4 regions of the Pseudomonas sp. HD57-3 genome follow, and region 2 is predicted to be linked to each of the others. Evidence: predicted binding sites of a transcription regulator. Region 2 holds the regulator's gene; each other region holds the start of a gene.
The links. Region 2 encodes FliA, which starts transcription of late flagellar genes. Its sites were predicted from a motif close to CTAAAGTTTNNNNNNNNNNNGCCGNTAA; they were not measured.
Positions count from the first base shown of each region.

Region 1 (7,935 bases), 1.2 Mb from region 2:
GCAAGGACGCCTTTGTCACCCGCCCGATCCATCCGGCGGCCCGATTGTATTTCCGCTCCGGCGGCAGCAGCGGCACCCCGGCGTTGGCCGGTTACAGCTACCGCGATTTCGATCGGCAGATGCGTGCCAGCGCCGACGGTTTGTTCGCGGCGGGCCTCGACCCGAACCGCGACCGGGTGATGAACCTGTTCTTCAGTGGCGGGCTGTATGGCGGTTTTTTCAGTTTTTCCAAAGTGCTGGAGCTGCTGGGGGCCACGCACCTGCCGATGGGGGCGCCGGCCGATGACGATTACCGCGAGATCGCGCAGATAATCATCGACCAGCGCGTCACCGTGTTGGTCGGTATGCCCAGCACCCTGCACCGTCTGTTCCTCAATGAGCAGGCACGGCTACGCGAATATGGCGGGATCGAAAAAGTCTTCCTCGGCGGCGAACACCCCGGCGAACAAAGCCTTGCGCTGATGCGCAGCTGCGGCGTCGGGCTGATCCGCTCGGCCATTTACGGCAGTGTCGACGCCGGGCCGCTCGGCCATGCTTGCCCGGCCACCGGCGATGGCGTGTTTCATCTCATGAGCGATATCCAGCATCTGGAGATCGTCGAATTCGAGGCCGATCGACCGGTCAACGACGGTGAAACCGGGCGCCTGGTATTCACCTCCATCGAGCGCGAGGGTCAGGACGTTCAGCGCTACGACGTCGGCGACAGCGGTCGCTGGCTCCCCGGCGTGTGCGAATGCGGACTGCCCACGCCGCGCTTCGAGCTGCTGCAACGTCACGGCAGGCTGATGCGCATCGGCACCGACTTCATCTGCCTGTCGCAACTGGCAGAGCATCTGCAGACCGAGTTCCAGCTGATCCTCGAACATGTCCCGGACGGCCTGGAGCGCATGCGCTTTCGCAGCCCACGGCAAGCCGATGATGTTCAGCGCCGCCTGCTGGACTATCCGACCCTGGCGACGCTCATCCACACCGGACTGCTGACCGTTGAGGCAGAGGTTTGCGGCAGCGGTCGGTTCACCCGCAACAAACACAGCGGCAAGACGCCGCTGCTGATCGACAATCGGGGCGTTGGTCCCTGCGCAGACAGGCAAGGAGCCGAACATGAACACACGATTTGAACTGCAAGAACTGGTGACGTTGGCACGACGGCACTCCAGCTTTTATGCAAGCCACTTCGCCGATATTCCCCCGCACATCTCATCACTGGAACAACTGCCGGTGATTGACCCGGTGGAATACTGGAAAGGCAGTCATGACCTTGACCAGTGGCCTGTCCTGACGGCGCCGCTGAATGACGCACTGGTTTTCAAGACCGGAGGCACCACCAGCGCCGGCAAGTTTTCACTGTTCCGGCGCGAGGAATGGCAGACGCTGGTGACGGACTTCGGTCGCAGTCTCGACGCGCAGCTGAGCGCCGGGGACCGGGTGGCCAACCTGTTCTTTGCGGGTGACCTGTATGCCAGTTTCATCTTTACCCACGATGCGCTGGCGCAGGTTGAAACCGAGATCGTCGAGTTTCCCTTCACCGGCCATATCGACTCGAACCTCCTCGCCGATGCGATCGACCGGCACCGGATCAATGTGCTCGCGGGTATACCGGCCCATCTGCTGAGCTTTGCCGCGTGGCTCGAGCAGAATGGCCGGGCCCTCGAGGGTGCCACCGCCCTGCTCTACGCCGGCGAAAGCCTGTTTGACGCACAGTTGCAACGGCTTGAGCGGGTGTTCCCCAATGCCCGCGTGGCCTCGATCGGCTACGCCAGCGTGGACGCCGGATTCATCGGTGCCAGCCATCGTGACTGTGCTCTTGGCGAACACCGGGCTCCCGAAGGCCACGGTGTGCTGGAAATTCTCGACGAACAGACCGGTGAAGTGATCGAAGAATGCGGTCGGGTCGGGCGCCTGGTCATGACCAACCTCACGCGCCGGTTGATGCCGTTGATCCGCTACCCGGTCGGCGACCGTGCGTGCTGGCGAGAGCCGCCAGGCACGTCGGGGCGCAAGTTCGCGCTGATGGGCCGCTGTGCCGACAGCCAGAGGGTGCGCGTGGGCATTCTGACTCTGCTGCCGCAATCGATTGGCGAGACCGTGCGGCGCATCACCGGCAGCGACGAATGGCAACTGGTCATCGAGCAGGATGACGCCATGGATATCCTGCGCCTGAACTGGGCGCCGGACGCCCTGACACCGGCAAACGCTGAAGCCGACCAGACGCTGCACAGTGCCTTGATCGAAGACTATCCGTTGATCAGGCAACTGAGCGCCGATCACCTGCTGGCATTGCAGATTCGCTGTTGCAAGGTTCAGGAGCTGGCACGCCATCCACGCTCCGGCAAGCGTCAACGTGTGCTCGATCGGCGCGTCTACAACGGCTCTGGCCAGGGGACCTGCTGATGGACGCGATCACCCTGCGGGGCTACCGCACTAGCGACGCCCCGGCCGTCAGTCGCCTGTTCAGAAAGATCTATGGCGACCATTACGCTCAGCCGCATGTTTATCTGCCCCGCATGATCAGCCAGAACCATGCCGACCGCCGCTGGCACTCGTTGGTAGCGGTGGCGAACGGTCAGGTGGCGGGTCACTCCGCGTTGATTCTCGACAAAGGATCATCCCTCGCCGAACTGGCCCTGAGCGTGGTAGATCCGCAGATCCGTGGGCAAAACGTGGCCACGCAAATGGGCCGGCATTTGCTGATCCATGCGCAGGCGCTGGGTTATCAGGGGGTCACGATCAAGCAAATGACCCATCACCCCTACACCCAGAAAATGGCCGCTGGCCTTGGTTTTCACAACACCGGCGTGTTGCCCGATCACGCACCGTCGCCCTTTGGCGGCGCGGTGACCGAATCGCTCGTGCTGGGTTACGCCCCGGGCGATGGTTATCAGCGCCCGTTGCCGGCTTTGACCTGGCCGAATGAATGCCGTGAGTTCATGCAGCAGATGTGCGACATGTTCGGAACGCGCTTGAACGTGTCGCCCTGGGTCGGCGCACCGGCGCAGCTGGAACAGCGCTGGGGGCGATACGACGGGGTATTCAACGAAGTGGACGACAGTTTGCTCAAGCAGCTGCAGCAACTGCCCGACCATTGGCTGATTTCGATCAGGCTCAGGCTGGCGCAGGGTTTCGACAATGCCTGGCGCCGGTTATCGGCGAGGGGTTTCGTGTTCAGCGGACTGGCGCCCGATGACAAAGGCGCTGGATGGCTGGCGTTGTTTCATCGCGGGTTCCAGCCCAAACCCCTTGAACTGCATTGCCCGCAAATGCAGCGATTGCATGACGATATGCAGCGGCAGATCGCCTCGCCCTCTAAATTCCACGCTTGCGGCAATCGCCCATAAACGAAAGAGCCCGCCCCGTTACCGGGGCGGGCTCTGTCTGTCATGCCTTGGCTTTTATACCTTGATCGGTAGGAGGCTTGCGTTCTCCGCCCTGACCGTAAGTCTGCAGGTTCTGCAGTACATAAATGGCTTTCTTGTACTCCGGAATCAACGTATTCGCGTACTTGTTGCCCTTGAGATTGTTGTTCTGGATGGTATCGAGTTGCGTCGCGAAATATTCCAGCGCATTGAACTTGGCATCCGGATCCTTCTGAATACCGAAGCGATCGAACTTGTCGCCGGCGTTGAGCAAGGTCATGGACGTGATCTCGGAAATCAGGCCCCGGCCACGCAGCATTGCACTCAGACTGCCCAACTGTTTGGCCGAAACATTGGTGGGATCGAAACCCTTGATGTTCTTGTGCAGCCCCTGCTTGTCCATTTCCGCGGTACTGATCGCAGTGGGGTCGTTGCCGACCAGGGCCAGCATCTGCTTGACCTTCACACTTTGAGAAACCGGTTTGCTCGAGCTGCCTGTATCTCGAACCAGCAAACCCGCCTTGGGTTGCCAGGCACCGGTATATCCGATAGTCATGAGCAAGCTCCTTGCGAGGAAAACATGAAAAATTCCTTGTTGAACGACTTTTGAGTTGCCCGGAGTATCGGCCGGCAAACCAATGGCACCAACTCCTTTGTGCACTTTTTTACAATTTTCGTACATTCACGATACAAACCAATAACAGCCCCGTAAATGCGGGACTAGAGCCTTCATGACAATGTGATGAAAGTGGGGTTGTTGCTCTAACGTTCGGGACGTTTAGTTCCAATGTATCAGGCCAGATACCTTCCTTTGGTCGGGATCGGCTCTTTTAGGACGAAAGTACCTAAAGCTTCCCGAGTACCCGACGATACGTTAGGAAACCCGCGCTGTTTTTCCCCTGCCCACAATAAGAATCCCTGCTCAAGGACCGGTTTCCATGCCCGCATTCCGCACCATTCAGGCTCGCTACACGCTGTTTCTGGTTCTGTTCATTTTGTTGTTGTCGGTGCTGACCGTGGTTGGCATCAGCCAGTTGGTCGCGCCCAAGCTGCGCCATACCGAAGAGCAAGTGGTGCTCAACCGCATCGCTGAAGTGGCCGAGCAGATCCAGGGCGAATTGAACAAGGTCCAGGCGCAACAGCGCAGCATCACCCAGACCATCCCGCTGCTCGACAGCGCGGCCATCGACACCGTGTTGCCGGGGCTGGTGGATCAATACGGCGAACTGAAAGTCTTCGGCGGCGGCATCTGGCCGTTGCCCGGCCAGCGTGAGGCCGGACGCAACAAGTTCAGTACGTTCTGGCACCGGGATGCCTCCGGCAAACTGGCGGTGAACACGTTCTGGAACAGCGACGCAGCCCCCAACTATTACGACCAGAGCTGGTACAAGGGCGGCATGCAGACCCCGCGCGGCCAGTGCGCCTGGGCCGCTGCCTATAAAGATGACGCCAGCGCCGAACCGCGCACCAACTGCGCCATGGCCATCCAGAAAAACGGCAGCGCCTGGGGCGTCTCGACCATCGACGTGACCTTGGGCTTCTTCAACGATCTGGTGGCGCGCAAGGAAAAAGACCTCAACGCCGAAATGCTGATCGTCGAGGCTGACGGCAAGATCATCAGCAACAGCTCGCGCATCAGCGGGCCGATCGTGCTCAAGAACATCAGCGAACTGGCCGGCGGCTCGACCTTTGCCAGCCAGGTCAAGGCCGGGCTGCAAAACCGTGAGCAGGCGCAGCGCGTCGAATTCGACAACCACGGTGAAGCCAGCACCTTCTTCATGCGTCCGATCGAAGGCACCCCGTGGTTCCTCGCCACCGCGCTGCCGACCAAAATGCTCACCGCCCAGCGTGACGACGTGCTCAGCAGCCTGAGCCTGTTGCAGATTCCGCTGGTGATCCTGCTGGTGCTGTTGCAGGTCTACGCGATCCGCCAACTGGTTTCGCGCATGAAAGCGCTGAAAGCCAATATCGATTCGTTGTCCAGCGGCGATGCCGACCTGACCCGACGCATCACCATTCGCGCTGAAGATGAACTCGGTGCCATCGGGCATTCGGTCAACACTTTCATCGCCTACCTGCAGAACATGATCGGCGAAGTCACCCAGGCTACCGGCGCCATGGCCTCGAGCCTCGACAACCTGCAACGCACGTCTACGCACACCAGCCAGATTCTGGCGCGCCACGCCTCGGAAACCGACCAGACCGTTACCGCCATCAACGAAATGAGCTCGACCGCCGAAAGCGTCGCGCAAAATGCCGCCGAAACCGCCGCTTTCACCCAGCGCGCCAACGAAAACGCCGATCGCTCACGTGTGGTGGTTGGCGAAGCGTCAAGCAGCGTGGTCGCACTGATCGACGAAGTGGCCAGCGCCACCCACAAGGTCGAAAGCATGCAGCAGGACGCCCAGCGCATCACCGAAATCCTCGGTGTGATCGGTGCCATTGCCGGCCAGACCAACCTGCTGGCGCTCAACGCCGCCATCGAAGCAGCGCGGGCCGGTGAGCAGGGTCGCGGTTTTGCAGTGGTGGCGGACGAAGTGCGTGCCCTCGCCGCCCGCACCCAGGCCAGCACCTCGGAAATCAACGAAATGTTGAGCCGCTTGACCCAAGGTGTGAGCTCGTCGGTCAGCGCCATGGAAAACACCCAGGCCAGCTGCCAGTCGGCTGCGGACGCCACGGCGCGAGTCAACAGCGGTCTCGACGAGATGGCCGGCTCCGTCAGCCACATCAACAGCCTCAGCACCCAGATCGCCACCGCTGCCGAACAGCAAAGTGCGGTCACCGAAGAGATCAACCGCAGCATGGTGCAGATCCGCCACATGGTTGATGAGCTGGTGGAAAGCGGTCAGGCCAGCGAACTCAACACCCGCCAGCTGCTGGAAGCCAACAGCCGGGTGAGCGCGATCATGGGGCGCTTCAAGGTTCGCTGACCGTTTTGTCATCTTGCGCTCAGTGGCCTGTCAGCTTTGATCTACGATCATGTTGGCAGGCCTGCCTCGTATCACTTGGAAACACTCCGTTGATGCCCGGCAGGAAAAACCGGTCAAAATGCCTTCCTTTTTTGACCGTTCCTCCTTCGAGCCGAGAGCCCTCCATGCGAAACCACCTGCGTCTGGCCGCCCTGAGCGCCCTGTTCATCTCCTCCCTGGCCCAAGCCGCCGACCTCATCCCGATCGAAGTCCACCGCGACGCCAACTGTGGCTGCTGCAAAAAGTGGATCAGCCACCTGGAAGCCAATGGTTTCAAGGTCGAAGACCACGTCGAATCCGACATGAGCAGTTTCAAGCAGCAACACGGCGTTCCGCCACGTCTGGCGTCCTGCCACACCGCGATCATCAACGGCAAATTTGTCGAAGGCCATGTGCCGGCGGAACAGGTGCTGGCCCTGAGCAAGCGTGACGATCTGCTGGGCGTTGCCGCACCGGGTATGCCGATGGGCTCGCCGGGCATGGAAATGGACGGCATGAGCGATGCGTATCAAGTGATCGGCCTGAAGAAAGACGGCGCCGATGTGGTGGTGGCGGATTACCCGGCCCATTGATGACGGCGGGTTATCTCGGGCTGTTCCTGGCCGCGTTCGGTGCTGCGACGCTGTTGCCGCTGCAATCGGAAGCCGTGCTGGTCGGGCTGCTGGTCAGCGAACGCTATTGGCTTTGGGGGCTGTTGGCCGTGGCGACGCTGGGCAACGTCCTCGGTTCGCTGGTGAACTGGTGGCTGGGGCGCAGGCTGGAACGGTTTCAGGACCGGCGCTGGTTTCCGGTCAGCCCCAAGCATATGGAGCGTGCCCGCGTTCACTATCAGCGTTACGGTCACTGGTCGCTGCTGCTCAGCTGGCTGCCGGTCATTGGCGATCCGTTGACGTTGATCGCCGGGGTCATGCGCGAACCTCTCGGGCGCTTTCTGTTGATCGTCACCCTCGCCAAAGGCGCCCGCTACGGGGTGCTGGCAATGCTCACCCTCGGCTGGCTCGGTTGAACGATCGGGCCCGGGGATTGCCTGTGTTTAACGTCGCCCTAATCCGGCCGTTCCAGCATCGGCCGATTTCTTGTGGAGTTGTCCTATGTCTGTGTCGCTGAACCGCTGGCTGCCCGGCCTGTTGCTGACCGCCGCCCTGCCCCTGCTTGCTAACGCCGAAGGCCCGCAATACGGCCCGGAGCTGCAAGGCTTTGATTATCCCTACACCCTCAAGCACTTTGCCTTTCAGTCCCAGGGCAAGTCGCTGCAGATGGGTTACATGGACGTCGCCGCCCACGGCAAGGCCAACGGACGCACCGTCGTGCTGATGCACGGCAAGAATTTTTGCGGCGCAACCTGGGACAGTTCCATCAAGGCCCTGAGCGAGGCCGGTTACCGGGTGGTCGCCCCGGATCAGATCGGTTTCTGCACCTCCAGCAAACCTGATCACTACCAGTACACCTTCCAGCAACTGGCGGCCAACACCCAGCAACTGCTCAAGACGCTGGGCATCCAGAAAGCCACCCTGCTCGGCCACTCCACCGGCGGCATGCTCGCCACCCGTTACGCGCTGCAATACCCGGATCAGGTCGAGCAACTGGCGCTGGTCAACCCGATCGGCCTGGAA
Region 1 is NZ_CM148568.1:3,246,418-3,254,352, reverse strand. It holds gene AC0R79_RS14605 (aldehyde dehydrogenase family protein) at 1-1,118, shown strand, start outside; gene AC0R79_RS14600 (phenylacetate--CoA ligase family protein) at 1,102-2,391, shown strand; gene AC0R79_RS14595 (GNAT family N-acetyltransferase) at 2,391-3,335, shown strand; gene AC0R79_RS14590 (hypothetical protein) at 3,376-3,909, opposite strand; gene AC0R79_RS14585 (methyl-accepting chemotaxis protein) at 4,292-6,283, shown strand; gene AC0R79_RS14580 (DUF411 domain-containing protein) at 6,448-6,894, shown strand; gene AC0R79_RS14575 (YqaA family protein) at 6,894-7,328, shown strand; gene AC0R79_RS14570 (alpha/beta fold hydrolase) at 7,414-7,935, shown strand, end outside.
Region 1: AC0R79_RS14585 (methyl-accepting chemotaxis protein) is a predicted target of FliA. The motif match lies at 4,199-4,226, and genes of this name have one in related genera.

Region 2 (7,935 bases):
GTGCTTGTGAGGCCGCCTTCGCGGGCAAGTCGAATCGTCGCACCGCCGCTCCCACAGGGAAATGCATTCCAAATGTGGGAGCGGGCTTGCCCGCGAAGGCGTCAGTAGCCACGGCACATCACTCAAGCCCTTACACAGGGTTCGGCGACGGCGGTAATTCCAGATTGTCCAGCACCCGATTCACTGCCAGCTCGCCGAGCATGATCAGTTGCGCAATCCCCACCAGCGTCCTGCGCTGCGAGGCGGGCATGAGGTGGGTGAAGTCATTGACGATGGTTCTGGCGGAAGCCAGGGTTTCGCAGGCATCGACCAGCAGCTCTTCGTTTTTGAAGTCCGCGGTGACGGCGTACATTCTGCGGGTTTTGCGCGGTGGCGGCGTGGAGTCGGGCGGGCAGAGATAGTGATCGAGGGCGCGGTCGGCGGCTTCGTGAAGCTTTCTGGAATCGGCGGATTCGTAGGGCGAGGCGGGATCGGTTTCGGGTGGATTGGGTGTGGGTTTGATCATGGTGAAGCTCCTATAAAGTGGAGCCGCCCGGAACTGTCGCTAAACAGTAAGGTGGCGGCTGTACGCAGGTTAGCGAACCGGTTATAGGCACCCGGCAGACCCGAGGGTCTCCCGCATACAGCCACCATAGCGGAGTTGCAGACATTGAATCTGCGACAAGGCATCGAGCGCTGGTGCACCTATTTATGATTCGAGTCGCTAAACCCGATCGCTGATTCGTCAGCGACCGACCCACAATAGGCCCCGACCCCAAAGCGCACAAGCCGGCGGATTCTGGCGTAGCTGTAGGCAACGGCGCAAGGATTCGTAGCCTCAAACGCGTGTCTGGAGGTGTCTTTTAAACGCCGGAGTTTAAGGGGCACTTGATGCCGCCGGTCTGAAAAGACCCTCCACCTGTTAGTTCTGACAGTAGACGCGTGTTGTTCCCTGGCGCCTCATAAACCCGCAATTCACGCCGTTGCCTATTCGCACTCTGCGAACGCAGTGGTTGATAACTCATTCACTGGAAATCCGAGGTAGATCATGACAAGGCGCGTTTATCGAAAACTGCCGGGCATGGAGATGGAGTTCGTTTCAGGGAAGCTGGAAAGGGACGCAGGCGAGCGGGCCATCTTCTATGAGGTGACGTTCGACCTGAAGCTGGACTTTCTCAACTTTCTGGTCATGGCCAATCAGTTCATTCCGAGTTATCTGGATAATCCCATCAATGCGATCCGGCCTGAACTGGCCGGGTTTGCGTATCACTACTCCTACAACTACTTCTTTGGCGCAGCCGGTAATATCCGCGATAACCCGTCGTTGTTCGCTCTATTTACCGACCCCAGTTATTACATGGACCAGTGGGCGAGTGATGGCGGGCCCGTAGAACAACGATATGGAAAACCCTCATTCACGGTGTTCGGCAACCAATTGCGCATCACGGCGCGGCAGTACTTTCGACTGGATGCGGGCGCGCCTCCGATCGAAATCAGTGATCTGCCATTCATGCGTTTCGAATGGGCATTGAACCTGATGGAAGGTCATGTGAAGTCCACTGATGTCGCGCCTGTCACCAGGGTGGTACTGATGTATACGGAGGAGGATGTTGTCGATGTCGGCGGTCACAACGTGTTCAGGGGCACGCGCTATCTGGATAATGCGGCCCTCTCTTTCGGTTCGATCACTTCGGAGCACATTCTGGTAGCCGGTTGACTATCGGGGTTTCTTCTCAGTGAACATCGCTGAACAGGGGCGGGCGCACGACGTGCGTGCCGCCCCTTTGTGCATTCATCAGCCCCTCTGTTTCAATCCCCCGCAAAAGTTGGAAGGCTTCTTGCAGTAGCCGCCGTGCGCCTGCTTCGGGCGTCAAAAGTTTGCTTTAAAGGAACGGGGAAAACCGGTGGATCGCTCTCAGTTAATCAACAGTGCTCGCTCGAACATTGCCGATCTCAGTCGGGGCAATCTGGGTGTGCCGCTGTTGCTGCTGGTCATGCTGGCGATGATGATGTTGCCGGTGCCGCCGTTCCTGCTCGACGTGTTCTTCACCTTCAACATTGCCCTGTCGATCGTCGTGCTTCTGGTCTGCGTGTACGCCTTGCGGCCGCTGGATTTCGCGGTGTTCCCGACGATCCTGCTGGTGGCGACGCTGTTGCGACTGGCGCTGAACGTGGCGTCGACGCGGGTGGTGATGCTCCACGGTCAGGACGGCCACGCCGCCGCCGGTAAGGTGATCCAGGCCTTCGGTGAGGTGGTGATCGGCGGTAACTACGTGGTCGGTATCGTGGTTTTCGCGATCCTGATGATCATCAACTTCGTCGTGGTAACCAAGGGTGCCGGCCGGATCTCCGAGGTGAGCGCGCGCTTCACCCTCGATGCGATGCCCGGCAAGCAAATGGCGATCGACGCCGACCTCAACGCCGGTCTGATCGATCAGGCCCAGGCCAAGGCCCGTCGTCAGGAAGTCGCCCAAGAGGCAGAGTTCTACGGTTCGATGGACGGTGCCAGCAAGTTCGTACGCGGTGACGCCATCGCCGGTTTGCTGATTCTGTTCATCAACCTGATCGGCGGCATGGCCGTCGGTATCTTCCAGCACAACATGACTTTCGCTGACGCGGGCAAGGTTTACGCCTTGCTGACCATTGGTGACGGTTTAGTGGCGCAATTGCCATCACTGTTGTTATCTACAGCTGCGGCGATCATGGTGACCCGTGCTTCCGGCTCGGAAGACATGGGCAAGCAGATCAATCGCCAGATGTTCGCCTCGCCCAAAGCGCTGGCGGTGGCTGCCGGTCTGATGGCGGTCATGGGCCTGGTGCCGGGCATGCCGCACTTCTCGTTCCTGAGCATGGCTGCCCTGGCTGCCGGTGGCGCTTACCTGTTCTGGAAGAAGCAGAACGTGGCCAAGGTCGTCGCGCTGGAAGAGGTCAAGCGTCAACAGGAGCTGCTGCCGTCGCCGGCCCGCGCCATGGAAACCAAGGAGCTGGGCTGGGACGACGTGACCCCGATCGACATGATTGGCCTGGAGGTCGGCTACCGCCTGATTCCGTTGGTGGACCGCAACCAGGGCGGGCAATTGCTGGCGCGGATCAAGGGCGTGCGCAAAAAGCTCTCGCAGGATCTGGGCTTCCTGATGCCGACCGTGCACATCCGCGACAACCTCGACCTGGCGCCAAGCGCCTATCGCCTGACCCTGATGGGCGTGATCCTGGCCGAAGCCGAGATCTACCCGGATCGCGAACTGGCGATCAACCCGGGGCAGGTCTACGGCTCGCTCAACGGCATTACCGCCAAAGATCCGGCTTTCGGCCTGGAGGCGGTGTGGATCGAAGTCAGCCAGCGCGCCCAGGCGCAATCGCTCGGTTACACCGTGGTCGATGCCAGCACCGTGGTTGCGACCCACTTGAACCAGATTCTGTACAAGCACTCCAGCGAGCTGATCGGCCACGAAGAAGTGCAGCAATTGATGCAATTGCTGGCCAAGAGCTCGCCGAAACTGGCTGAAGAGCTGGTGCCGGGCGTGGTCACGCTGTCGCAGTTGCTCAAAGTATTGCAGGCGTTGCTGGCCGAACACGTGCCGGTGCGCGATATCCGCAGCATTGCCGAAGCCATCGCCAACAATGCCGCCAAGAGTCAAGATACCGCCGCTTTGGTGGCCGCTGTGCGGGTCGGCGTATCCCGCGCCATCGTCCAAAGCATTGTAGGGACTGAGTCGGAGCTGCCAGTTATCACGCTGGAGCCAAGGTTGGAACAAATATTGCTCAATAGTCTGCAGAAGGCAGGACAAGGCTCGGAAGAGGGCGTTCTGCTGGAGCCGAGCATGGCCGAGAAGCTGCAGCGTTCGCTGATCGAAGCGGCGCAGCGCCAGGAAATGCAAGGTCAGCCGGTGATCCTGTTGGTAGCAGGCCCGGTTCGCGCGATGCTCTCGCGCTTTGGTCGCCTGGCAGTTCCCGGACTGCATGTGCTGGCCTACCAGGAAATTCCGGACAACAAGCAAGTGACCATCGTTGCGACAGTAGGGCCCAACGGCTGAGGTAGTGGTTTATGCAAGTTAAGCGTTTTTTCGCCGCCGATATGCGTCAGGCCATGAAGCTGGTTCGTGATGAGCTGGGCGCTGATGCCGCCATCATTGGCAACCGCCGCATCGCCGGCGGCGTCGAGCTGACGGCGGCGCTCGATTACAAACTGTCGGCGCTGGCCCCGCGTGTTCCGAACATGGAGCTCGAGGACGAGCTGCGCAAGACCCAGTCGCGCATCGTCACCGCACAGGCCGAACTGAGCCTGCGTGGCGAAGCCGACGGCAACACCAATCGCCAGTTGTTCGCCGGGCTGCCGTTGACGGCCGGCCTGCCGCTGACCGCTGCCGAGCCGCTGACCGAACCGACCTACGAGGCTCCGGCCCGTCCGGCACCGGCGCCTGCAGCGGTTTCCGCTGGCGTCGACCCGCGTGCTCTGGACTCGATGCGTTTCGAACTCAACAGCCTGCGCGAACTGATGGAAGTGCAACTCGGCACTCTGGCCTGGAACCAGCTGCAAGGCAGCCGTCCGGCCCAGGCCAATCTGTACCGTCGTCTGCAACGCATCGGTTTGTCCGGCCCGCTGTCCCGTGATCTGCTGTCGATGATCACCGAGATCGACGAACCGCGTCAGGCCTGGCGCATGCTGCTGGCGCACCTGGCACGGATGATTGCCGTACCGGAAGTCGAGCCGCTGGAAGAGGGTGGGGTGATTGCCATGGTCGGTCCTGCCGGCATGGGCAAAACCACCACGCTGGCCAAACTGGCCGCCCGTTACGTGCTCAAGTACGGCGCGCAGAACATCGCGCTGGTGAGCATGGACAGTTTCCGTATCGGCGCGCAGGAGCAGCTCAAGACTCTGGGCCGCATCCTTAACGTTTCGGTGACCCACGTCGATCCGGGCCAGTCCCTGGTGCAGGCGCTGGATCCACTGCTGCGCAAACGCGTGGTGCTGATCGATACCGCCGGCCTGCAAGCCAGCGATCCTGCCCTGCGCATGCAGCTGGAAAGTCTGGCCGGTCGTGGCATTCGGTCGAAAAATTATCTGGTGCTGGCAACCACCAGCCAGAAACAGGTTCTAACCGCCGCTTATCACAGTTACAAGCGTTGCGGGCTGGCCGGGTGCATCCTGACTAAACTGGATGAGACGGCCAGCCTTGGCGAAGTGCTGAGCCTGGCGATCAGTCACGAACTACCGGTCGCCTACCTGACCGATGGGCCGCGTATTCCGGATGATCTGCATCTGCCGCGCCGTCATCAACTGGTCAGCCGCGCCGTCAGTGTGCAAATGCAGGAAGAACCCAGCGAAGAAGCCATGGCTGACATGTTCGCTGATATCTACCACAGTCCGACCAAGCAGGTTGGCTGAGGTAATGAACCGTTTTTGTACCTACATCGATGGTCTGCCATGCATTGTTCCGGTTGTGAACGCGCAGCCAGTAATGTGGCCTCCGTCTATGCAAGACAAGGTAAAGAAATAACATGGGCAGCATGCATCCCGTACAGGTGATCGCGGTGACCGGCGGCAAAGGTGGCGTCGGCAAGACTAATGTGTCAGTGAACTTGTCCCTGGCGCTGGCAGAGCTTGGCCGTCGGGTCATGCTGCTGGACGCCGACCTGGGGCTGGCGAACGTCGACGTTCTGCTGGGCCTCACACCCAAACGCACCCTGGCCGACGTGATCGAAGGCCGCTGCGAGCTGCGCGACGTGCTGTTGCAAGGCCCCGGCGGAATCCGCATCGTGCCCGCCGCTTCCGGCACCCAGAGCATGGTTCACCTGAGCCCGGCCCAGCATGCCGGCCTGATTCAGGCATTCAGCGACATCGGCGACAATCTCGACGTGCTGGTGATCGACACCGCTGCGGGTATTGGTGACTCGGTAGTCAGTTTCGTTCGCGCGGCCCAGGAAGTGTTGCTGGTGGTCTGCGACGAGCCGACCTCGATCACCGACGCCTACGCGCTGATCAAACTGCTCAACCGCGATTACGGCATGAACCGCTTCCGCGTCCTGGCCAACATGGCCCAGAGCCCGCAAGAAGGTCGCAATCTGTTCGCCAAGTTGACCAAGGTCACGGATCGCTTCCTCGACGTCGCCCTACAATACGTCGGCGCGGTGCCCTACGACGAAAGCGTGCGCAAGGCGGTGCAGAAGCAGCGTGCGGTCTATGAAGCCTTCCCGCGTTCCAAGTGCGCACTGGCGTTCAAGGCGATCGCACAGAAGGTCGACACCTGGCCGCTGCCCGCCAACCCGCGCGGCCACCTCGAATTTTTCGTCGAGCGCCTCGTGCAGCAAACGGCAGGACCTGTGCTATGACCGCCAGCGGTATGAACCTTTACAAAAAGTCGGCGCGTGACGCGCAGTACGAGCTGATCGAGCGTTACGCGCCACTGGTCAAACGCATCGCCTACCACTTGCTGGCGCGATTGCCGGCCAGTGTGCAGGTTGAAGACCTGATCCAGGCCGGGATGATCGGCCTGCTCGAAGTCTCGACCAAATACGACGCCAGCAAGGGCGCCAGTTTTGAAACGTACGCGGGCATCCGGATCCGCGGTGCGATGCTCGATGAAGTCCGTAAGGGGGATTGGGCGCCACGCTCGGTTCACCGCAATACCCGTATGGTCAGCGACGCGATTCGCTCGATTGAAGCTAAAACCGGCCGTGACGCTAAAGATCACGAAGTTGCGGCCGAACTCCAATTGAGTCTCGACGATTACTACGGGATTTTGAACGACACCCTGGGCAGCCGGCTGTTCAGTTTCGACGACCTGTTGCAGGACGGCGAACACGAAGGGCTGCACGAGGATGGCGCCAGTGCTCATCTGGAGCCGTCGCGCGATCTGGAAGACGAACGTTTCCAGGCCGCGCTGGCGGACGCGATTGCCAATTTGCCGGAGCGTGAGCGACTGGTGTTGGCGCTGTACTACGACGAAGAGCTGAACCTCAAGGAGATCGGTGAAGTCCTTGGCGTCAGTGAATCGCGGGTCAGCCAGTTACACAGCCAGTGCGCGGCCCGCTTGCGGGGGCGTTTGGGGGAGTGGCGAGCGCGCTGAAGGCAGTGTGGGGACACTGCGAACGAGGCTGGTGCGGTGGTGAACGGCACCGGTCTTGCTCTGTTGTGCTCCAGACAGTCATCGAGTGTTTTGCCGGATTGATTGAAATGGCGCGTCCAGGTGCTGGGCGCGTTTAAGACTGCTTGGAGGTCGAATTGAACAAAGACATGAAAATCCTCATCGTTGATGACTTCTCAACGATGCGGCGGATCATCAAGAACCTGTTGCGTGATCTCGGGTTCACCAACACCGTTGAAGCCGACGATGGCACCACTGCCATTCCGGTGCTCAACAGCGGCAGCATCGACTTTCTGGTGACCGACTGGAACATGCCTGGCATGACCGGTATCGACCTGCTGCGCCACGTCCGTGCCGATGAAAAGCTCAAGCACCTGCCAGTGCTGATGGTGACCGCTGAAGCCAAGCGCGAGCAGATCATCGAAGCGGCCCAGGCCGGCGTGAACGGCTATGTGGTCAAACCTTTCACGGCCCAGGCGTTGAAAGAAAAAATCGAGAAGATTTTCGAACGCATCGGCTGATGAACGCGCGGGGGAGCTATGGAGCATAACGAATCTTCACAGGGCGATTTTGAGTCGACCCTGAAAAAACACGCGGTCGAACTGGTCGAGAGCCTTGAAAAAGGCAAGTTCGGCGACGCTGTGCAACTGATCCATGAGCTCAATCAGACCCGTGACCGTGGCCTGTACCAGGAAGTGGGCAAGCTCACGCGTGAACTGCACAGTGCGATCGTCAATTTCCAGATCGATCCGCACATGCCGCAGGCTGAGGAAGTGTCGCAAATCACCGACGCTACCGAGCGCCTGGGCTACGTGGTCAAACTGACCGAAGCTGCCGCCAACCGCACCATGGATCTGGTGGAAAGCGCGAC
Region 2 is NZ_CM148568.1:2,000,850-2,008,784, forward strand. It holds gene AC0R79_RS09025 (DUF6124 family protein) at 131-505, opposite strand; gene AC0R79_RS09030 (hypothetical protein) at 1,028-1,696, shown strand; gene flhA (flagellar biosynthesis protein FlhA) at 1,884-4,013, shown strand; gene flhF (flagellar biosynthesis protein FlhF) at 4,025-5,365, shown strand; gene fleN (flagellar synthesis regulator FleN) at 5,479-6,309, shown strand; gene fliA (RNA polymerase sigma factor FliA) at 6,306-7,046, shown strand; gene AC0R79_RS09055 (chemotaxis response regulator CheY) at 7,214-7,585, shown strand; gene AC0R79_RS09060 (protein phosphatase CheZ) at 7,604-7,935, shown strand, end outside.

Region 3 (7,935 bases), 1.2 Mb from region 2:
GTTGACGGCGAACTGGCCGGCCAGGTCTTCCGCTGCCACTTGCGTGCCAACCTGCCAGCGCTGGTGACCGGCGATCAAGTGGTCTGGCGCGCCGGCAACCAGGGCATCGGCGTGATCGTCGCGCAACTGCCGCGCACCACCGAGCTGTGCCGTCCGGACAGCCGTGGCCAGCTCAAACCGGTGGCCGCCAACGTCGACATGATCGTCATCGTCTTCGCCCCGCTGCCCGAGCCCCATGCCAACCTGATCGACCGCTATCTGGTCGCCGCCGAGCACGCCGGCATCCGCCCGTTGCTGCTGCTGAACAAATTCGACCTGATCGACGAGCAGAACGCCCCGGCGCTGAATGCCCTGCTGGCGGTCTATCGCACGCTGGGTTACCCGGTGCTGGAAGTCTCGGCGCACCACGGCAACGGCATGGAGCAATTGCAGAAGCAGCTCGACGGGCGCATCAGCGTGTTCGTCGGCCAGTCCGGTGTCGGCAAGTCGTCGCTGGTCAACAGCCTGCTGCCGGAAGTCGAAACCCGCGTCGGCCCGCTGTCCGAGCTGTCCGGCCAGGGCACGCACACCACGACCACCGCACGCCTGTTCCACTTCCCCGGCGGCGGCGAACTGATCGACTCCCCGGGCATCCGTGAATTCGGCCTCGGCCACGTCAGCCGCGCCGACGTCGAAGCCGGTTTCATCGAGTTCAACGACCTGCTCGGCACCTGCCGCTTCCGCGACTGCAAACACGACCGCGAACCGGGATGCGCACTGCTCAAGGCCCTGGAAGACGGCCGCGTGCAGCAGCAGCGCATGAATAGCTATCGCTCGATCATCGCCAGCCTGCCGGAAAACGGTTACTAGGCTTTAAAGTAGCCAGACACAAAAAAGCCGCGATCATCTCGCGGCTTTTTTGTGGGTCACTGTTTCGGCGCGGAGGCCGGTGCAGCAGCCGGTGCAGCCGGCGCCGGGGCTGGTGCCGCTGCGCCCGGCTCGGTCGGTTTCGGCAGCGGGTCGTCGAACAGGTTCAGCCGTTCGCGCAACTCGTGGGCCGGCACCGGCTGCTGATCCGCCGGCAGGGCGTTCGGGTCGACCGGGGTGGCCGGCGCGGCGCCGTTCTGGCCTTGATCTGCCGGTTTCGACGGGTCGGCACCTTGCGAACCTTCGATGGCTGCCTGAGCCTTTTTGGTCAGCACCACGATGTCGATGCGGCGGTTGACCGGGTTGAACGGGTTCTCCTTGTCGAACAGTGCCGACGAGGCGTAACCAACAACCCGCGCCACTTGAGCATCCGGATAACTGCCCGCCACCAGTGCACGCCGGGCGGCGTTGGCACGGTTGGCCGAGAGTTCCCAGTTACCGAAATCGCCGTTGCCCACGTAAGGCTTGGCATCGGTATGACCACTGATGCTGATCTTGTTCGGCACCGCCTTGATGGTGTCGGCCATGGCCAGCAGGATGTCTTCGAAGTACGGTTTCAGGCGTGCAGAACCGGAGTCGAACATCGGCCGGTTCTCGGCGTCCATGATCTGGATGCGCAAGCCGTTCGGCGTGATCTCGAACAGGATCTGGTCCTTGAATTTCTGCAGTTGCGGGTTCTCGTCGACCTTGTTCTGCAGTTCTTGCAGCAGCAGTTCCAGGCGTTCCTTCTCGACCTGCTCGGCCATGCCTTCAACCTGTTCGGTGTCGACCGTGACCTTGTCCGGCTGCGGTTGAGACTTCACTTCAGGGTTGAGGGTGTTTTCCGGCGCGAGGGTCGGCGTACCGCCCAGATCGATGATGTACGGCGTGCCGCTCTCGGAGAAACCGACCGGGTCCTTGAAGTAACCGGCGATGGCGATCTTCTGCTCCGGGGTCGCGGTGGACAGCAGCCACAACACCAGGAAGAACGCCATCATCGCCGTCGCGAAGTCGGCGAAGGCGATCTTCCACGCCCCGCCGTGATGCCCGCCGGCGATGCGCTTGACGCGCTTGATGATTATCGGCTGGTTATTTTCCATGACTTAACGACCGCGAACAGCTTGTTCCAGCTCGGCAAAGCTTGGACGGTGAGCCGGGTACAGAACCTTGCGACCGAACTCGACAGCCAGCGACGGCGGCATGCCGGAAGCCGAAGCCACCAGCGAGGCCTTGATGGCTTCGTAGACGTTCAGCTCTTCCTTGGCATCGTGGGCCAGGGAGTGCGCCAGCGGGCCGAAGAAACCGTACGCCGCGAGAATACCGAAGAAGGTACCCACGAGTGCCGCACCTACGTGCAGACCGATGGACTTCTGATCGCCCTCACCCAGGGAGGCCATGGTCACCACGATACCCAGTACCGCCGCGACGATACCGAAACCCGGCATGGCGTCGGCAATGCCGTTCACCGCGTGGGACGGATGCTCGAGGTCTTCCTTCAGGCTGTACAGTTCCATGTCGAACAGACCTTCCAGCTCGTGGGGAGCCATGTTGCCGGAGGACATGATGCGCAGGTAATCGCAGATGAACGCGGTCATGCGTTCGTCTTTCAGTACCGCCGGGTACTTGGCGAAGATCGGGCTCGCGGCGGCGTCTTCGATGTCGCCTTCGATGGCCATCATGCCTTCGCGGCGGCTCTTGTTGAGGATCTCGTAGATCAGGCCCAGCACTTCCAGATAGAACGTGTGGCTGAAACGCGAACTGAACATGCTCAGGGATTTCTTGAGCACGTGCATCGTCATGTAGCCGGGGTTGGCCTGCAGGAATGCACCGAGTGCAGCACCGCCGATGATCATCACCTCGAAGGGCTGGATCAGAGCGGCAATCTTGCCGTGGGAGAGCACGTATCCGCCGAGCACGCTCGCGAATACGACGATGATGCCGATAATTTTAGCCATAGGTAGAAAGTACTTATTTAAGTCGGGTTCAAGGTCATATTCGGAAGTTAAAAAATCTCTTCTTCTACTTATCGGCAAAACTGCGCCAGACTATAGCCAGTTCAGGCGAAAAGCCAATTTAGCCCATGCCGGGCGCGTCTACAGTCAGTGAAGATCTCGTCCAGACATGGCTAATGAAACGAACGTCCCACACGCAAAACCGACCACACTCGATGGCTGGGTGAAGCTGCTCGACAGCGTTCGCCTGCCGGTGCCGCAAGATGCCCATGACCGGGTCTGCCGGGCGATTCGCGATGACCGCAGCTCGCTGCGCGACATTGCCGACCTGATGCAGGACAGCCCGGCGCTGGCCCTGAGCATCATCCGCGAAGCCAACCGCCATACCCACGGCAACATGACTGCGCCTGCGGAAAACCTCGAAGTGGCGATCAATCGCCTCGGCCTTGCCCGTACCGAAGAACTGCTGGCGCGCCTGCCCGCCGAGCCTGCCGCACAGATCCCCCAGGCCCTGCGCCAGTTGCAGATGATCAGCCAGCACGCCACGCAACAGGCCAACGGTTTTTTCGCCAGCCGCCTGGCGCGACTGTGGCAGGACATCCATTGGGGCAGCCTGCTGTTTCTGTCGCCGCTGTGGCCGTTGGCTCTGACCTTTCCCAAATTGCTTGAAGAGTGGGAAGTGCGGGTTATCCACAAGGGTGAATCCGCCCGTGCAGTAGAGAAGCAATTGTTCGGCGTGCGCCTGCTGAAAATCGGCGAAGCGCTGGTGGAAGCCTGGCGTCTGCCGATCTGGGTCCAGCAAGGTTATCGCCTGCTGCTGACCGAGCAGCGCGAACTGGTCAAAGTCCTGCGCATTGCCCGCGACGTCGATCATCCGCTGCGCCAACAGAATCGCCTCGATGACGACCCGACCCTGCGCCGCTGGCTCAACCAGCCGGCCAACACCGTGTTGCTGGCCAACGGCCTGGCACTCTCGGCGCAACAGGCCTGGGACAGTCCGCACAGCGAGCGCTGGCAATACCTGACCAGCCTTTATCTGCAAATCTCGATGGACGAGGTGCAGCAACAGTTGCACCAACAGGCCGCCGTCAGCGCTCGCCATCATTCCATGCCGGACCTGTGGCACCCGGCGGTTTCGCTGCTGTGGCCGTGGGGCACCCGACGCCTGCCTGCCGGAATGCTGCCGGCTGCGGCGCCGTCCGCTGAAGACCTGACCCAGTGGCGCCGCCAATGCGCCGAACTGCTGGCTGTGCCAAGCCGCTTCACCAACGCCATGAGCCTGACCGTCGCCGCCCGCGATGCGCTGGTCGCCAGCGGCATGCGCCGGGTGATGATCCTGATGGCCGACCGCAGCCACGCCAATCTGCGCGTCCATCAAACCTCGGGGTTGCCGAAGGAAGCCGCTGCACTCAATTTCGTCGTCAGCCAGAGTTCGGTGCTGCAACGCTTGCTCGCGCAGCAGGCGCAAGTACGCATCACCCCGGACAACAACGCCCAGTTTTCCGCCCTGCTGCCGCCCTCGCTGCGCACGCTGTTCCGGGGCGAGCACCTGTTCCTGCGTTCGCTGGTGAACAACGGCCGGGTGATCATGATCGTGGTCGCCGACCAGGGTGGCGGGCCGTTCGCCGACATCACCGTGCAAGCCTTCGGCAAAACCGCGCAGTGCATCGAGAAAGCCCTGCACAGTTTTAGCCAGCGCGGCCAATGACAGCTACAATCCTTCCCCTTTGTGCTCTGGAGACCTCACATGTCTGATTTCTCTGGCCTGGCCCTGGTGATCGAGCCGAGCGACCTGCTGCCGCGCCTCGAATCCCGCGATCTGATTCTGGTGGATCTGACCAGTGCCGCCCGCTACGCCGAGGGACATATTCCCGGCGCACGTTTTGTTGATCCGAAACGCACCCAGCTGGGTCAGGCGCCGGCTCCGGGCCTGTTGCCGAGCAAGGAAAAACTCGAAGAACTGTTCGGTGAGCTGGGCCATCGCAAAGACGCTGTCTACGTGGTCTATGACGACGAAGGCGGCGGCTGGGCCGGGCGCTTCATCTGGCTGCTGGACGTGATCGGCCATGACAAATACCACTACCTCGACGGCGGTCTGCCGGCGTGGCTGGCGGAAGGTTCGCCGATGTCGATCCAGATTCCTCCGGCGGCGGGCGGCCCGGTTGCCCTGACCCTGCACGAGGAACCGACCGCCACTCGCGAGTACCTGCAGAGCCGTCTCGGCGCTGCTGACCTGGCGATCTGGGACGCTCGCGGGCCGCTGGAGTATTCCGGCGAGAAGGTCCTGGCGGCCAAAGCTGGACACATCCCCGGCGCAGTCAATTTCGAATGGACGGCAGGCATGGATCAGGCGCGCCAGCTGCGCATCCGTACCGACATGCCGCAGATCCTCGAAAACCTCGGGATCACCAGGGACAAAGAAATCATTACCCACTGCCAGACCCATCACCGGTCCGGTTTCACTTATCTGGTGGCCAAAGCCCTCGGTTATCCGCGGGTCAAGGGCTACGCCGGTTCCTGGGGCGAATGGGGCAACCACCCCGACACCCCCGTCGAGCTTTAAGGATTTTTAAGGACAGTCATGAAAGAGCGTTTGTTTATCATCAGCCAGTACCTGCTGCCTCATCACCTGCTGTCGCGCCTGGCCGGCTGCGTCGCCGAATGCCGCGTGCGCTGGTTCAAGAATGCCTTCACCACCTGGTTCGCCAAGCGTTACCAAGTGGACATGTCACAGGCACTGGTTGAAGACGTCACCGCTTACGAGCACTTCAACGCCTTCTTCACCCGCGCCCTGAAAGACGGCGCGCGTCCGCTGGACCAGACCCCGGGCGCGATCCTCAGCCCGGCCGACGGCGCGATCAGCCAGCTCGGCCCGATCGAACACGGTCGCATCTTCCAGGCCAAGGGCCACAGCTTCAGCGTGCTGGAACTGCTGGGCGGCGATGCAGCCAATGCGGCGCCGTTCATGGGCGGTGAATTCGCCACTGTTTACCTGTCGCCGAAGGACTACCACCGCGTGCACATGCCGCTGGCCGGCACCCTGCGCGAAATGGTCTACATCCCGGGCCGGATCTTCTCGGTCAACCAGACCACCGCAGAAAACGTTCCGGAACTGTTCGCCCGCAACGAGCGTGTGGCGTGCATCTTCGACACCGAGCGCGGGCCGATGGCCGTGGTGCTGGTGGGCGCGATGATCGTGGCATCGATCGAAACCGTGTGGGCCGGCCTGGTCACGCCACCGAAGCGCGAACTGAAAACCTTCCGTTACGACGAAGCCGCCCGTGCGCCGATTCATCTGGAAAAAGGTGCAGAACTGGGGCGCTTCAAGCTGGGTTCGACCGCGATCGTGCTGTTCGGGCCGGATCAGGTGAAATGGGTTGAAGAATTGAAAGCCGGCTCGCCGGTACAGATGGGTCAGGCCTTGGCACAGTCGAACGCCTGAACCTGTTGATCCGCCCTTTCGCACGTCTGCGAAGGGGCGGACACGACCTGAGTGGCGCCGTTACTCTATCTGCCCACGGAAGCCGATAGGGCCTTCGTTGGCGTAGGTATTGGTGCCACTGAGGTTTTTCCCTCCGTCACTGGACGTGACGCTCAACGCGATAACATTCTGGTTATCCCGCCCGCCGATCACCCACTTGCCACCTGGATGCCACGGGGCATCGTTGCCACCCCACTGGTTCTCGACGTTGTACTGGTTCTGGCCAGTGCGCTGAGCCTTGAAGCCAATAGGGCCTTCGCCGGCGTAGGTCATGGTGCCGGTGAAGCTTTTGCCACCGTCGCCGGACTTGATCTCGATCGCGACGACGTTCTGGTTGTCCCGCGCGCCCAGCACCCAGGTTCCACCCGGATGCCAAGGTGCCGAACTACCGCCCCATTGATTTGCCACTGCGTATTTAGACATGAACCTCATCTCCTTGAAGTTTTTCAGAGACCTGCCCGACGTTGCGGCAAGCCGTGCAACCGTGCGTTTCCGATCGCACGTCTGAGAGCCTAGTAGCGCCTGCCGAAATGGCACCAGGCCAGCAGACCAACGGTAAAAAAGCCTGACAATCGCCTGCGAAACAGAGCACAACTGCTAGAGTTTTTGGCATTGCCCTATTCGCCGCCGGAGCTTGTCACGGCATGAGTGAGCCTCGATCCCAACCAAAACTGAGCGCCCCGACGCCCACGCAGTTGCGCCTGTCCTTCTGTGAAGCCACGCCGCGCGACCTCAAGCGCTGGATCGCCGGCCTGCCCAAGGCCAACATCGGCGAAACCGCGCGCCTGCTGTATCAAGGCCTCGGCGAACTCAATCAACTGCTGACCCCCAGCGACAATCGCCTGCATCTGCTGGAACTGTTGCGCCCCGAGGTTTACTTCGTCTGCCAGCACCTGGAACGGCATTTTCTGCATCAGGCGATCATGCTCGATGAGCGCTCACGCAAGATCAGCAACCTGTGCCAGGCCCTGCAAAGTCAGCTGGCCATCGGTTACAAACAGATCATTGGGCGGATCGCGCCCAAGTATTCCCGGGATCGCGCAGCTCTGGTGAGCGAAGCGCTGCAACGAGCGGCCCATGCGCTCAAAGGGCAACTGGTTCGCGCCACACAGTTGTACAGCGCCGCACCGGAACAGCTGTGGTTCGAACTGCATCAATTGTTTCGCTGTGCCTGCGAGCTGCAACTGCAACATCGCCGGGTGCGCGACGACCTTGCCAGCCTGACCGGCGAGCTGAGTGTCGAACAGACCTACCTCGCCGCCCTGCTGCTGGGCAGCGCCCGTTGCAATCAGTTGCGCCAAAACCAGATCGCGCGTCTGGCGCAAGTGGTGGAACCGTGGAGTGCGTGGCTGAAACTGCATCCCGCCCATCCGGGCGAAGGGTTGTTCGCGATCTCGGCAGAGATCGACGCCGGCCCGCGCTACCGCTCCCAATTCCGTAGCGAGCAACGAGCCAGTCTGCTCGGCTTCGATCCGCAACCGCTGGTGAATGCCATCGAGGCTAACCTGCTGCATCAGGATGCGACTACGCCGCTGCCCGTGCCGTCCGGTCTGACCCTCGACACCCTGCAACACCTGCACGCCACCTGGGGCGAAGCCGCCGAGCGCAGCTTTCAGC
Region 3 is NZ_CM148568.1:826,977-834,911, reverse strand. It holds gene rsgA (small ribosomal subunit biogenesis GTPase RsgA) at 1-849, shown strand, start outside; gene motB (flagellar motor protein MotB) at 906-1,985, opposite strand; gene motA (flagellar motor stator protein MotA) at 1,989-2,840, opposite strand; gene AC0R79_RS03695 (HDOD domain-containing protein) at 3,007-4,545, shown strand; gene AC0R79_RS03690 (rhodanese-like domain-containing protein) at 4,585-5,400, shown strand; gene asd (archaetidylserine decarboxylase) at 5,419-6,279, shown strand; gene AC0R79_RS03680 (lectin OAA family protein) at 6,340-6,741, opposite strand; gene AC0R79_RS03675 (molecular chaperone) at 6,963-7,935, shown strand, end outside.
Region 3: motA (flagellar motor stator protein MotA) is a predicted target of FliA. The motif match lies at 2,909-2,936, and genes of this name have one in related genera.

Region 4 (7,935 bases), 3.1 Mb from region 2:
CACCTGCTCGCGCAAACCGCTGCGCGGCTGGGTCTGGATGCGCTGAACCAGCTCACCCAGGGACTTGATGCCTTGCTGCTCCATCAGTTTGTTGAGACGGCTCGACACCAGGTACTGCTTGTTTTCACCGAGCAAAATGCCACAGGCTTTTTCCAGGAAGACCCGGAACTGTTCGAAATCCAAATTACCCGTAGACAAATGATGCCGCCTCTTAAATCGTGTTGAACGCCAGGGGCAGAAGGCCCTTAGCTGATATCTGCTGCTTTGATCCGGTCGACTACCCGGGATGCCAGGTCATCAGGACGGAACTTGGCCAGGAAGTCATCGGCACCGACTTTCTTGACCATCGCCTGATTGAACACACCCGACAACGAAGTATGCAGGATGATATGAAGCTTTTGCATGCGAGGGTCGCTGCGGATCTCGGCCGTCAGGGTGTACCCGTCCATCTCCGGCATTTCGATGTCGGAGATCATCATCAGGAACTCTTCTTCCGGCTTCTTGCCCTCGTCGACCAGCTTGCGCAGGTAATCCAGCGCCTGCTTGCCGTCGTTCAGCGCCACCACCTCGACACCGACCGTCTGCAGGCAACGCGTCACCTGCTTGCGCGCCACCGACGAGTCATCGACCGTCAACACCCGCAGCGACAACGCCTTGCTCTGGGTCTCGACATCCACCACGCCGACCGAAATCGCTTCCGGGGTCGGCGCAACTTCCGCCAGCACCTTCTCGACGTCGATGATTTCGACTAACTGATTGTCGACCCGAGTCACAGCGGTCAGGTAATGATCGCGTCCGGTGCCCTTGGGCGGCGGATGAATCTCTTCCCAGTTCATGTTCACGATACGTTCCACCGAGCGCACCAGGAAACCCTGGGTCTTGGTGTTGTATTCCGTGATGATCACGAACGGACTGTTCTTGTCTTTCAAAGCACCGGAGCCGGTCGCCATCGCCAGATCAAGGATCGGAATGGTCGCCCCCCGGATATTCGCCACCCCGCACACGACAGGACTGGACTTGGGCATCAGCGTCAGTTGCGGGCATTGCAGCACTTCCCGAACCTTGAACACGTTGATCCCGTAGAGCTGCTGGCCGTCGAGACGGAACAACAACAGCTCCAGGCGATTCTGCCCCACCAGTTGCGTGCGCTGGTTCACCGAATCCATTACACCAGCCATGCCCAGACTCCTACACCAACGCCAAGTGTTGTTGCGACGCACATTCATTGCTAAACGGCACGGCGCTTGCTTTTTAACTCGTATGAACGCTCAAACGACATTTTTCCGACGCCTGACATCTCCCCTCCGCAGAGGGCTTTGCGCGATGTCCGCCGTTTGCCTTTTTTTCGCTGGCAGCCCTGCCGGTGCTGATGCGGTTACCTTGCCTGACATGCTTATCGGCGTCACTCAGGGCTTTCTTGAATTCACCGTAGAAGACTATCTGGCTACCAGTCAAACGGAAGGCCGTTATGAAATCGAGGTCAACCAGCTCGATCCCCGCATGCGCATGCCTATGTGCGACAAGGAATTGACAGCGACACTGGAGAGTCCGGCACGCCCTCTGGGCCGTGTCACGGTCAAGGTCCGCTGCGAAGGCGCCTCCCCCTGGACGGTGTTCGTGCCCGCTCAAGTCCGCCTGTTTCGCGAGATTGTCACCACCACGCGACCACTCAAACGCGCCGGCATCATCGAGCCTCAGGACGTGACCTTGCGCGAGCGCGACGTCAGCACGATCAATCAGGGTTTCCTGACGTCGGTGGATGAAGCCATCGGGCAGAAATTGACCCGACCAACGGTAGCCGATCAAGTCATCACCCTCGTGCATCTGGAACAGGCGGAAGTGGTTCGCAAGGGCGATCAAGTGGTGATCACCGCCCGCAGCGGCACCCTCGCCGTGCGGATGCCGGGCGAAGCCCTGTCCAACGGTGGCCTGAAAGAACAGATTCGGGTGAAAAACCTCAATTCCCAACGGGTTATCAAGGCGCAGGTTATCGCGCCCGGCCAGGTGGAAGTTGCCATGTGAATGGCCATGTAGCGGTGATGTGAGCGGCTGTATGAACGGATATTTGAAAAGCCCCTGAGTACTCAAGCAGAAAACTGGCGCTGACCAGAGCTGTTCCCTAAACTGTGCCGCAGCAGGATCTGCAACGGCGCATGCAAGCTCATTGCTAAATGAGCCTAAAGTTTTCCAGGGGATGGCCGAGAACATGGCAAGCGTCCAAATTCCCAGAGGTTTTTAACATGGTCATCGATTTCAGCCGTTTGAACAGCTCCTCGTCACTTACGGGCAGTACACGTACCAGCAACGCCAAGGAAACCGCCGAAACCGGCACCTCCGCGCCGCTGAATACCCCGGCCGAACAGGCCAGTACCGCAAAAAGCGGGGAATCGGTACACCTCAGCAATGAGGCTCAACAGTTGCAGAAGGTCACTGACAAGCTGCGTGATCAGCCTGCCGTCGATAAAGCCCGCGTGGCCGAATTGAAAGCAGCGATTGCCGATGGCAGCTACAAAGTCGACAGCAACCGTGTAGCCAGCAAACTGCTTAATTTCGAAGCCCAGCGCTAGGCCTCGGTCAGCGCCAGGCTTTTGGACGCTTAAAACCCAAGGCCAGCCATGCACGACACTAATTTATTGCAACTGATCACCGACGACTTTGCTCCAGCTCAACAATTGCTGGAGTTACTGCAAACCGAGTCCCTCGCCTTGCACGGTCGCGACATGCCTCTGCTGGAAGAGATTCTGGCGCGCAAACAGGCATTGATCATTCTGCTCGAACAGCATGGCCGCAAGCGCAGCGAAATCCTCGCCAGTCTCAATCTGTCCCTCGACCGCGCAGGCCTGGAACAACTGGCCAGCCAGTCGAGCATCGGCGACCAGTTGCTGAGCCAGAGCGATGTCCTGACCGACCTGATTGCCCAGTGCCAGGCGGCCAACGTCAAGAACGGCCAGTCGATCATCATGCAGCAGGCCGCCACGGCCAATCAGCTGAAAATCCTCACCGGCGGCGAGCCTCCCGCGCTCTACGATGCCAGTGGCACCTTCTCCAAACTGCAGAAACCACGCGCGCTCAGCCAGGCGTGATGCTTTCTTCTATGCTTGCGCCCTATCAACGTGCGAAACATGCTGGCAAAATACTGGCCAGCCGTAGTCAAATTTTGTCTGGAGATTGATTTAACGTGTCCAACGATGACGCTCCGCAGCCCCCAAAGGTGCTCACCACGCCCCTGGAGATCTCCAGCAATCTGCGCCAGCTGCAAGAGAGCCACGATCCGCTGATCATTACGTTCCACGAGCGCAGCCAGCGCTTCCAGAGCTACCTGATTGAAGTCGATCGCGAGAACGGTTCGATCAAGCTTGATGAAATGATCCCGCGCGACGGCGAACGTTTTCTGGAAGCAGGCGAACCGTTCAAGGTTGAGGGCTTTCATGATGGCGTGCGCATTGCCTGGGAATGCACAGGCACGCTGAGCATCAAGGATTCCGACGGCGACCGCTTCTACACCGGCGACCTGCCCACCGAAGTGGTTTATCACCAGCGCCGCAATGCCTTTCGCGCCGCTTTGAAGCTGACCGACCTGGTCAGCGTCGAACTGGGCGGCGAAAAGCTCAAGTCGCCGATCGGCGGCAAACTGCTGGATATCTCCGCCACCGGCTGCAAACTGCGCTTTGAAGGCGACATCACCGACCGCCTGCAATTGGGCCAGGTCTATGATCGCCTGATCGCCGCGCCGCTGTTCGGCAATCAACCGGTATCGGTCGAGCTGCGTTACCTGCACTTCGAAGAAAAACTCAACATCACCTTCGCCGGCCTGCGCTTTCACAACATCAGCGGCCCGGCGGCCCGCAACGTCGAGCGTTTCGTTTATCAACTGCAACGCGAAGCGCGTCGGTTCGATAAAGACGATCTCTGATCGGCAGGCATAAAAAACGGGCAGTCACTGCGGTGACTGCCCGTTTTTTTTATGCCCGGATCAAGGCTTGGCGGGAGTGATGTCCGGCCCCTCGTCTTCGACTGTCGAGTCGGTGGGCGCGGCAGGTTCCGGCTCCGGTTCAGGAGCGACCGTATTCTGCATCTGCTCCTGCACCACCTGCTCGTCGACCCGCGGGTCAAGCGCAGCCACCAGCGGCGAACTGGACATGCTGTCCGGCATCGCCACGTGATGCAGCGGTGCATCGTCGACCTGGTGCAAATTGGTCACGGCTTTCGGCCGGATCCGCCACACCAGCACCAACGCGAAGAAGGTGAAGAACGCATACAGGCTCTGCGGCCCGAACAGCTTCATCAGCACGCCGGCCGCCAGCGGGCCGATACTCGCACCCACGCCGTAAGTCACCAGCAACATTGCCGTCAGCGACACCCGGCGCTCGCCTTCGACGTGGTCGTTGGAGAACGCCACCGCCAACGGGTACAGGCAAAACTGCACCAGCGAGCAGAGGAAGCCAACAATGAACAACACCTCCAGCGGCACCTGCGGCAGGATCGCCAGCGGTAATGCAGCAATCGCCAGAAAGAACGCGAAACAGCGGATCAGCAGTGCCCGGTCATAACGATCGGACAACCAGCCCAGTGGCCACTGCACCAGCAGCCCGGCAAAAATGCAGCTACCCATGAACAGACCGACCTGTTCGGTGGACAGCCCCTGCTGCGAGGCATACAGCGGCGCCAGACCGTAGAACGAACCGATGATGAGACCTGCACCAAGCACCGTGCTCAGCGACTGCGGCACGCGCTTGATAAAGAAGCGCGGCTCCATCGGCGCCGGATGCAGCGGTGCCGGGTGAATCCGCCGGGTCAGCGCCACCGGCACCAGACACAGGGCAAAGCACAGCGCGACCAGCATCAGCAGCTCCAGGCCCAGGCCCGGGTGCATGACCAGAATCAGCTGACCGAGCACCAGCCCCAGATACGACGCGATCATGTAGCCGCTGAACACCAGACCGCGCTGATTGGCGTCGGCCTGCTCGTTCAGCCAGCTCTCGATGACCATGTATTGGCACATCATGCCGAGGCCGACGATGGTCCGCAGCACCAGCCAGGCCGGCAGCCAGTCCACCAGACCATGACCGAGCACCGCCGCGCCGACGATCCCGGCACACGCCGAGTAGGCACGGATATGGCCGACCCGGGCAATCAGGCGGTGACCGATCTTGCCGCCCAGCACCAGACCGAAATAGTTGGCCGCCATCAACGCACCGACCCACAACCCGTCGACATGGTCGGCAGCCAGACGCAAAGCCAGATAAGTAGAAAGAAGGCCCGAGCCGATCAACATCATCAGCGAGGCGAAATACAGCGCTCGAAAGGATTTCCAGATTTGGCGCATCGGCGTTCCGAGCGGCTCCTTGCGGTAAGTATCGGGCTATCAAACGATAGCCCGACGGCGACATTTCGTCAGGCCTGGGCTGCTAGAACACGGCGTTCCCAGGGAGTGATTTCGTCAAAGAAACTGGTCAACTCCATGGTCTTCGAAGCGATGTAGCCTTCGATGAACTCCGTACCGAACAGTTCCTTTGCAAGCTGGCTGCGCTTCAGACGTTCGAGCGCCGCGTGCAAGGTACACGGCAGCGAAAGATGGTCCGGCACGTCGAACTCGCCCTGAATCGCTTCACTTGGCTCCAGCTCATGCTCGATGCCGTACAAGCCGGCGGCCAGGCTTGCGGCAATCGCCAGATACGGGTTCGCATCGGCACCCGGCAAGCGGTTCTCGACCCGACGGGCAACCGGCGAACTGGCGGGAATACGCAGCCCGGCGGCGCGGTTGTCGTGGGACCAGCAAGCGTTGTTCGGCGAAGCAAACGGATGGCACAGGCGCTGGTAGGAATTGACGTTCGGCGCAAACAGCGCGGTGAAGTCAGCCATGCCCGCCTGCTGCCCGCCGATGAAGTGGCGGAACATCGCAGTCGGCTGACCGTCCGCATCGCTGAACACATTCTTGCCGCTGCCGATCTCGACGATGCTCTGGTGAATATGCATCGAACTGCCCGGCGTGTGCGCCAGCGGCTTGGCCATGCACACCACGGTCAAGCCGTGCTTGAGTGCGACTTCCTTGAGCAGGTGTTTGAACAGGAAGGTCTGGTCGGCCAGCAGCAGCGGATCGCCGTGCAGCAGGTTGATCTCGAACTGGCTGACGCCCATTTCGTGCATGAAGGTATCGCGCGGCAGACCGAGGGCCGCCATGCATTTATAGATTTCACTGAAGAACGGCCGCAGACCGTTATTGGAGCTGACGCTGAACGCCGAGTGACCGTCCTCGCGACGACCGTCGAGACCGACAGGCGGCTGGAACGGCTGGGTCGGGTCGGTGTTAGGAGCGAACACAAAGAATTCGAGTTCGGTCGCCACCACCGGCGCCAGACCGAGGGCTGCGTAGCGGGCAATGACTTTCTTGAGCTGGCCACGGGTCGACAGGTTGGAGCTTTCACCGGTCAGCTCGTCGGCATCACAGATTGCAAAGGCCCGTGGCTCTTCGCTCCATGGCAACGGATGGATCTGCGCAGGATCGGCCACCAGCGCCAGATCGCCGTCATCGCTGCCATAGAATTTGGCGGCGGGATAACCGCCCATGATGCATTGCAGCAGCACCCCCCGGGCCAGCTGCAAACGCCGCCCTTCGAGGAAGCCCTCGGCGGTCATTACCTTGCCACGTGGCACACCGTTCAAATCCGGCGTGACACATTCAATCTCATCAATGCCCGTCAATCGCTGCGCGAGTGAACGCTGGCCATCGGTTGTCATGACGCAATCCTTGTTATTGTGCGAGCCGCGAACGGCGACCCGGACAAAATAGGCTTCGGCTGTTCGGAATATCAAGCAGCAGCCAACAAAAAGAATTCCGGTCGATGAATCCGTGATTCAGGGCAGGTAAATACTGAACACGCCGCCGCCCAACGGGCCGCCATTACGGATCTCGGTCCGGCCGCCAACACCGTTGCGCTGATGCAGCGCGGCGATGCGTCCTGCGAAGTACAGACCCAGCCCAGTGCTGCCACTGCTGTGGTTGATGCCCTGCACGTAATCGGACTGGCGCTCGAGCATTTCAGCCGGGTAACCGTCGCCGTCGTCATTGATGCTCAGCACCAGTTGACCGGCTTCGTCACTGACGGTGATCAGCAGCGATTCACGGGCGTAACGGATCGCGTTGTTGATGCAGTTGCCCAGCACCGAGGCGATCAGTTCACGGTCGAAAAAACCGAGAGGACTGAGCGGGTCGACTTCGTAAGTGGCAATGATTCCACGACTGGCGAACACTTCCTGATGCGCCGCCAGTTGCGCTTCGATGAAATCGTCCAGCTCGTGATAGGCCGGCTGCAACGGCATCTGATTCACACCGAGCTTGTACAGCCCGAGCAACTGCACCAGCATGCCGTTGAGGTGGGCGAACTCGAAGTCGATCACGCCCTGCTCCGCCCCTTGGCGCTGCGCCTCGGGCAGACGCGCCAGCCATTGGCTGTGGGCCTGCATCAGCATCGCCAGGGAGTTCTTCATGTCGTGCACGGTGGAGGCGATCACCGTGGAAAAATCCAGTGCCTGCTCGTCTTGGTTCATTCGCCAAACGCCTTGCTTTTCAGCTTCTGATAACGCGGATAACGCGCGTCGGTATCGGGCATCATGCCCACCAGTTTCAGGCAGGCCCGACATTCTTCCAGCTCCGCCGACGGCACATTGGTGTCGGTGCCGTGCAGCAGCGACTGGGCCATGTTCAGCGCGATACTGATGTTCTTCGGTTGCATCTTCAGCGCCTTGCGGAACACCTCGCGGGCCTCCACGAGGTTGCCGGTCTTGTACACGCGCACGCCCTGACGGTTGAGATCGGCGGCAGCGTTGCTGGAGCTGAGAATAGTCGGGTCGTCGGTGAGCTTGGCGATGTCTTTCATCACCGTCGGGTCATCGCCGTAGATTTCCGCACAGCTCTTGAGCATCGAAGTGCCCGCC
Region 4 is NZ_CM148568.1:5,116,116-5,124,050, forward strand. It holds gene cheR (protein-glutamate O-methyltransferase CheR) at 1-198, opposite strand, end outside; gene AC0R79_RS23120 (chemotaxis protein CheV) at 246-1,178, opposite strand; gene flgA (flagellar basal body P-ring formation chaperone FlgA) at 1,261-2,022, shown strand; gene flgM (flagellar biosynthesis anti-sigma factor FlgM) at 2,241-2,567, shown strand; gene AC0R79_RS23135 (flagella synthesis protein FlgN) at 2,616-3,083, shown strand; gene AC0R79_RS23140 (flagellar brake protein) at 3,179-3,913, shown strand; gene AC0R79_RS23145 (MFS transporter) at 3,974-5,326, opposite strand; gene AC0R79_RS23150 (glutamine synthetase family protein) at 5,395-6,636, opposite strand; gene AC0R79_RS23155 (sensor histidine kinase) at 6,856-7,548, opposite strand; gene AC0R79_RS23160 (response regulator) at 7,545-7,935, opposite strand, start outside.
Region 4: flgM (flagellar biosynthesis anti-sigma factor FlgM) is a predicted target of FliA. The motif match lies at 2,178-2,205, and genes of this name have one in related genera.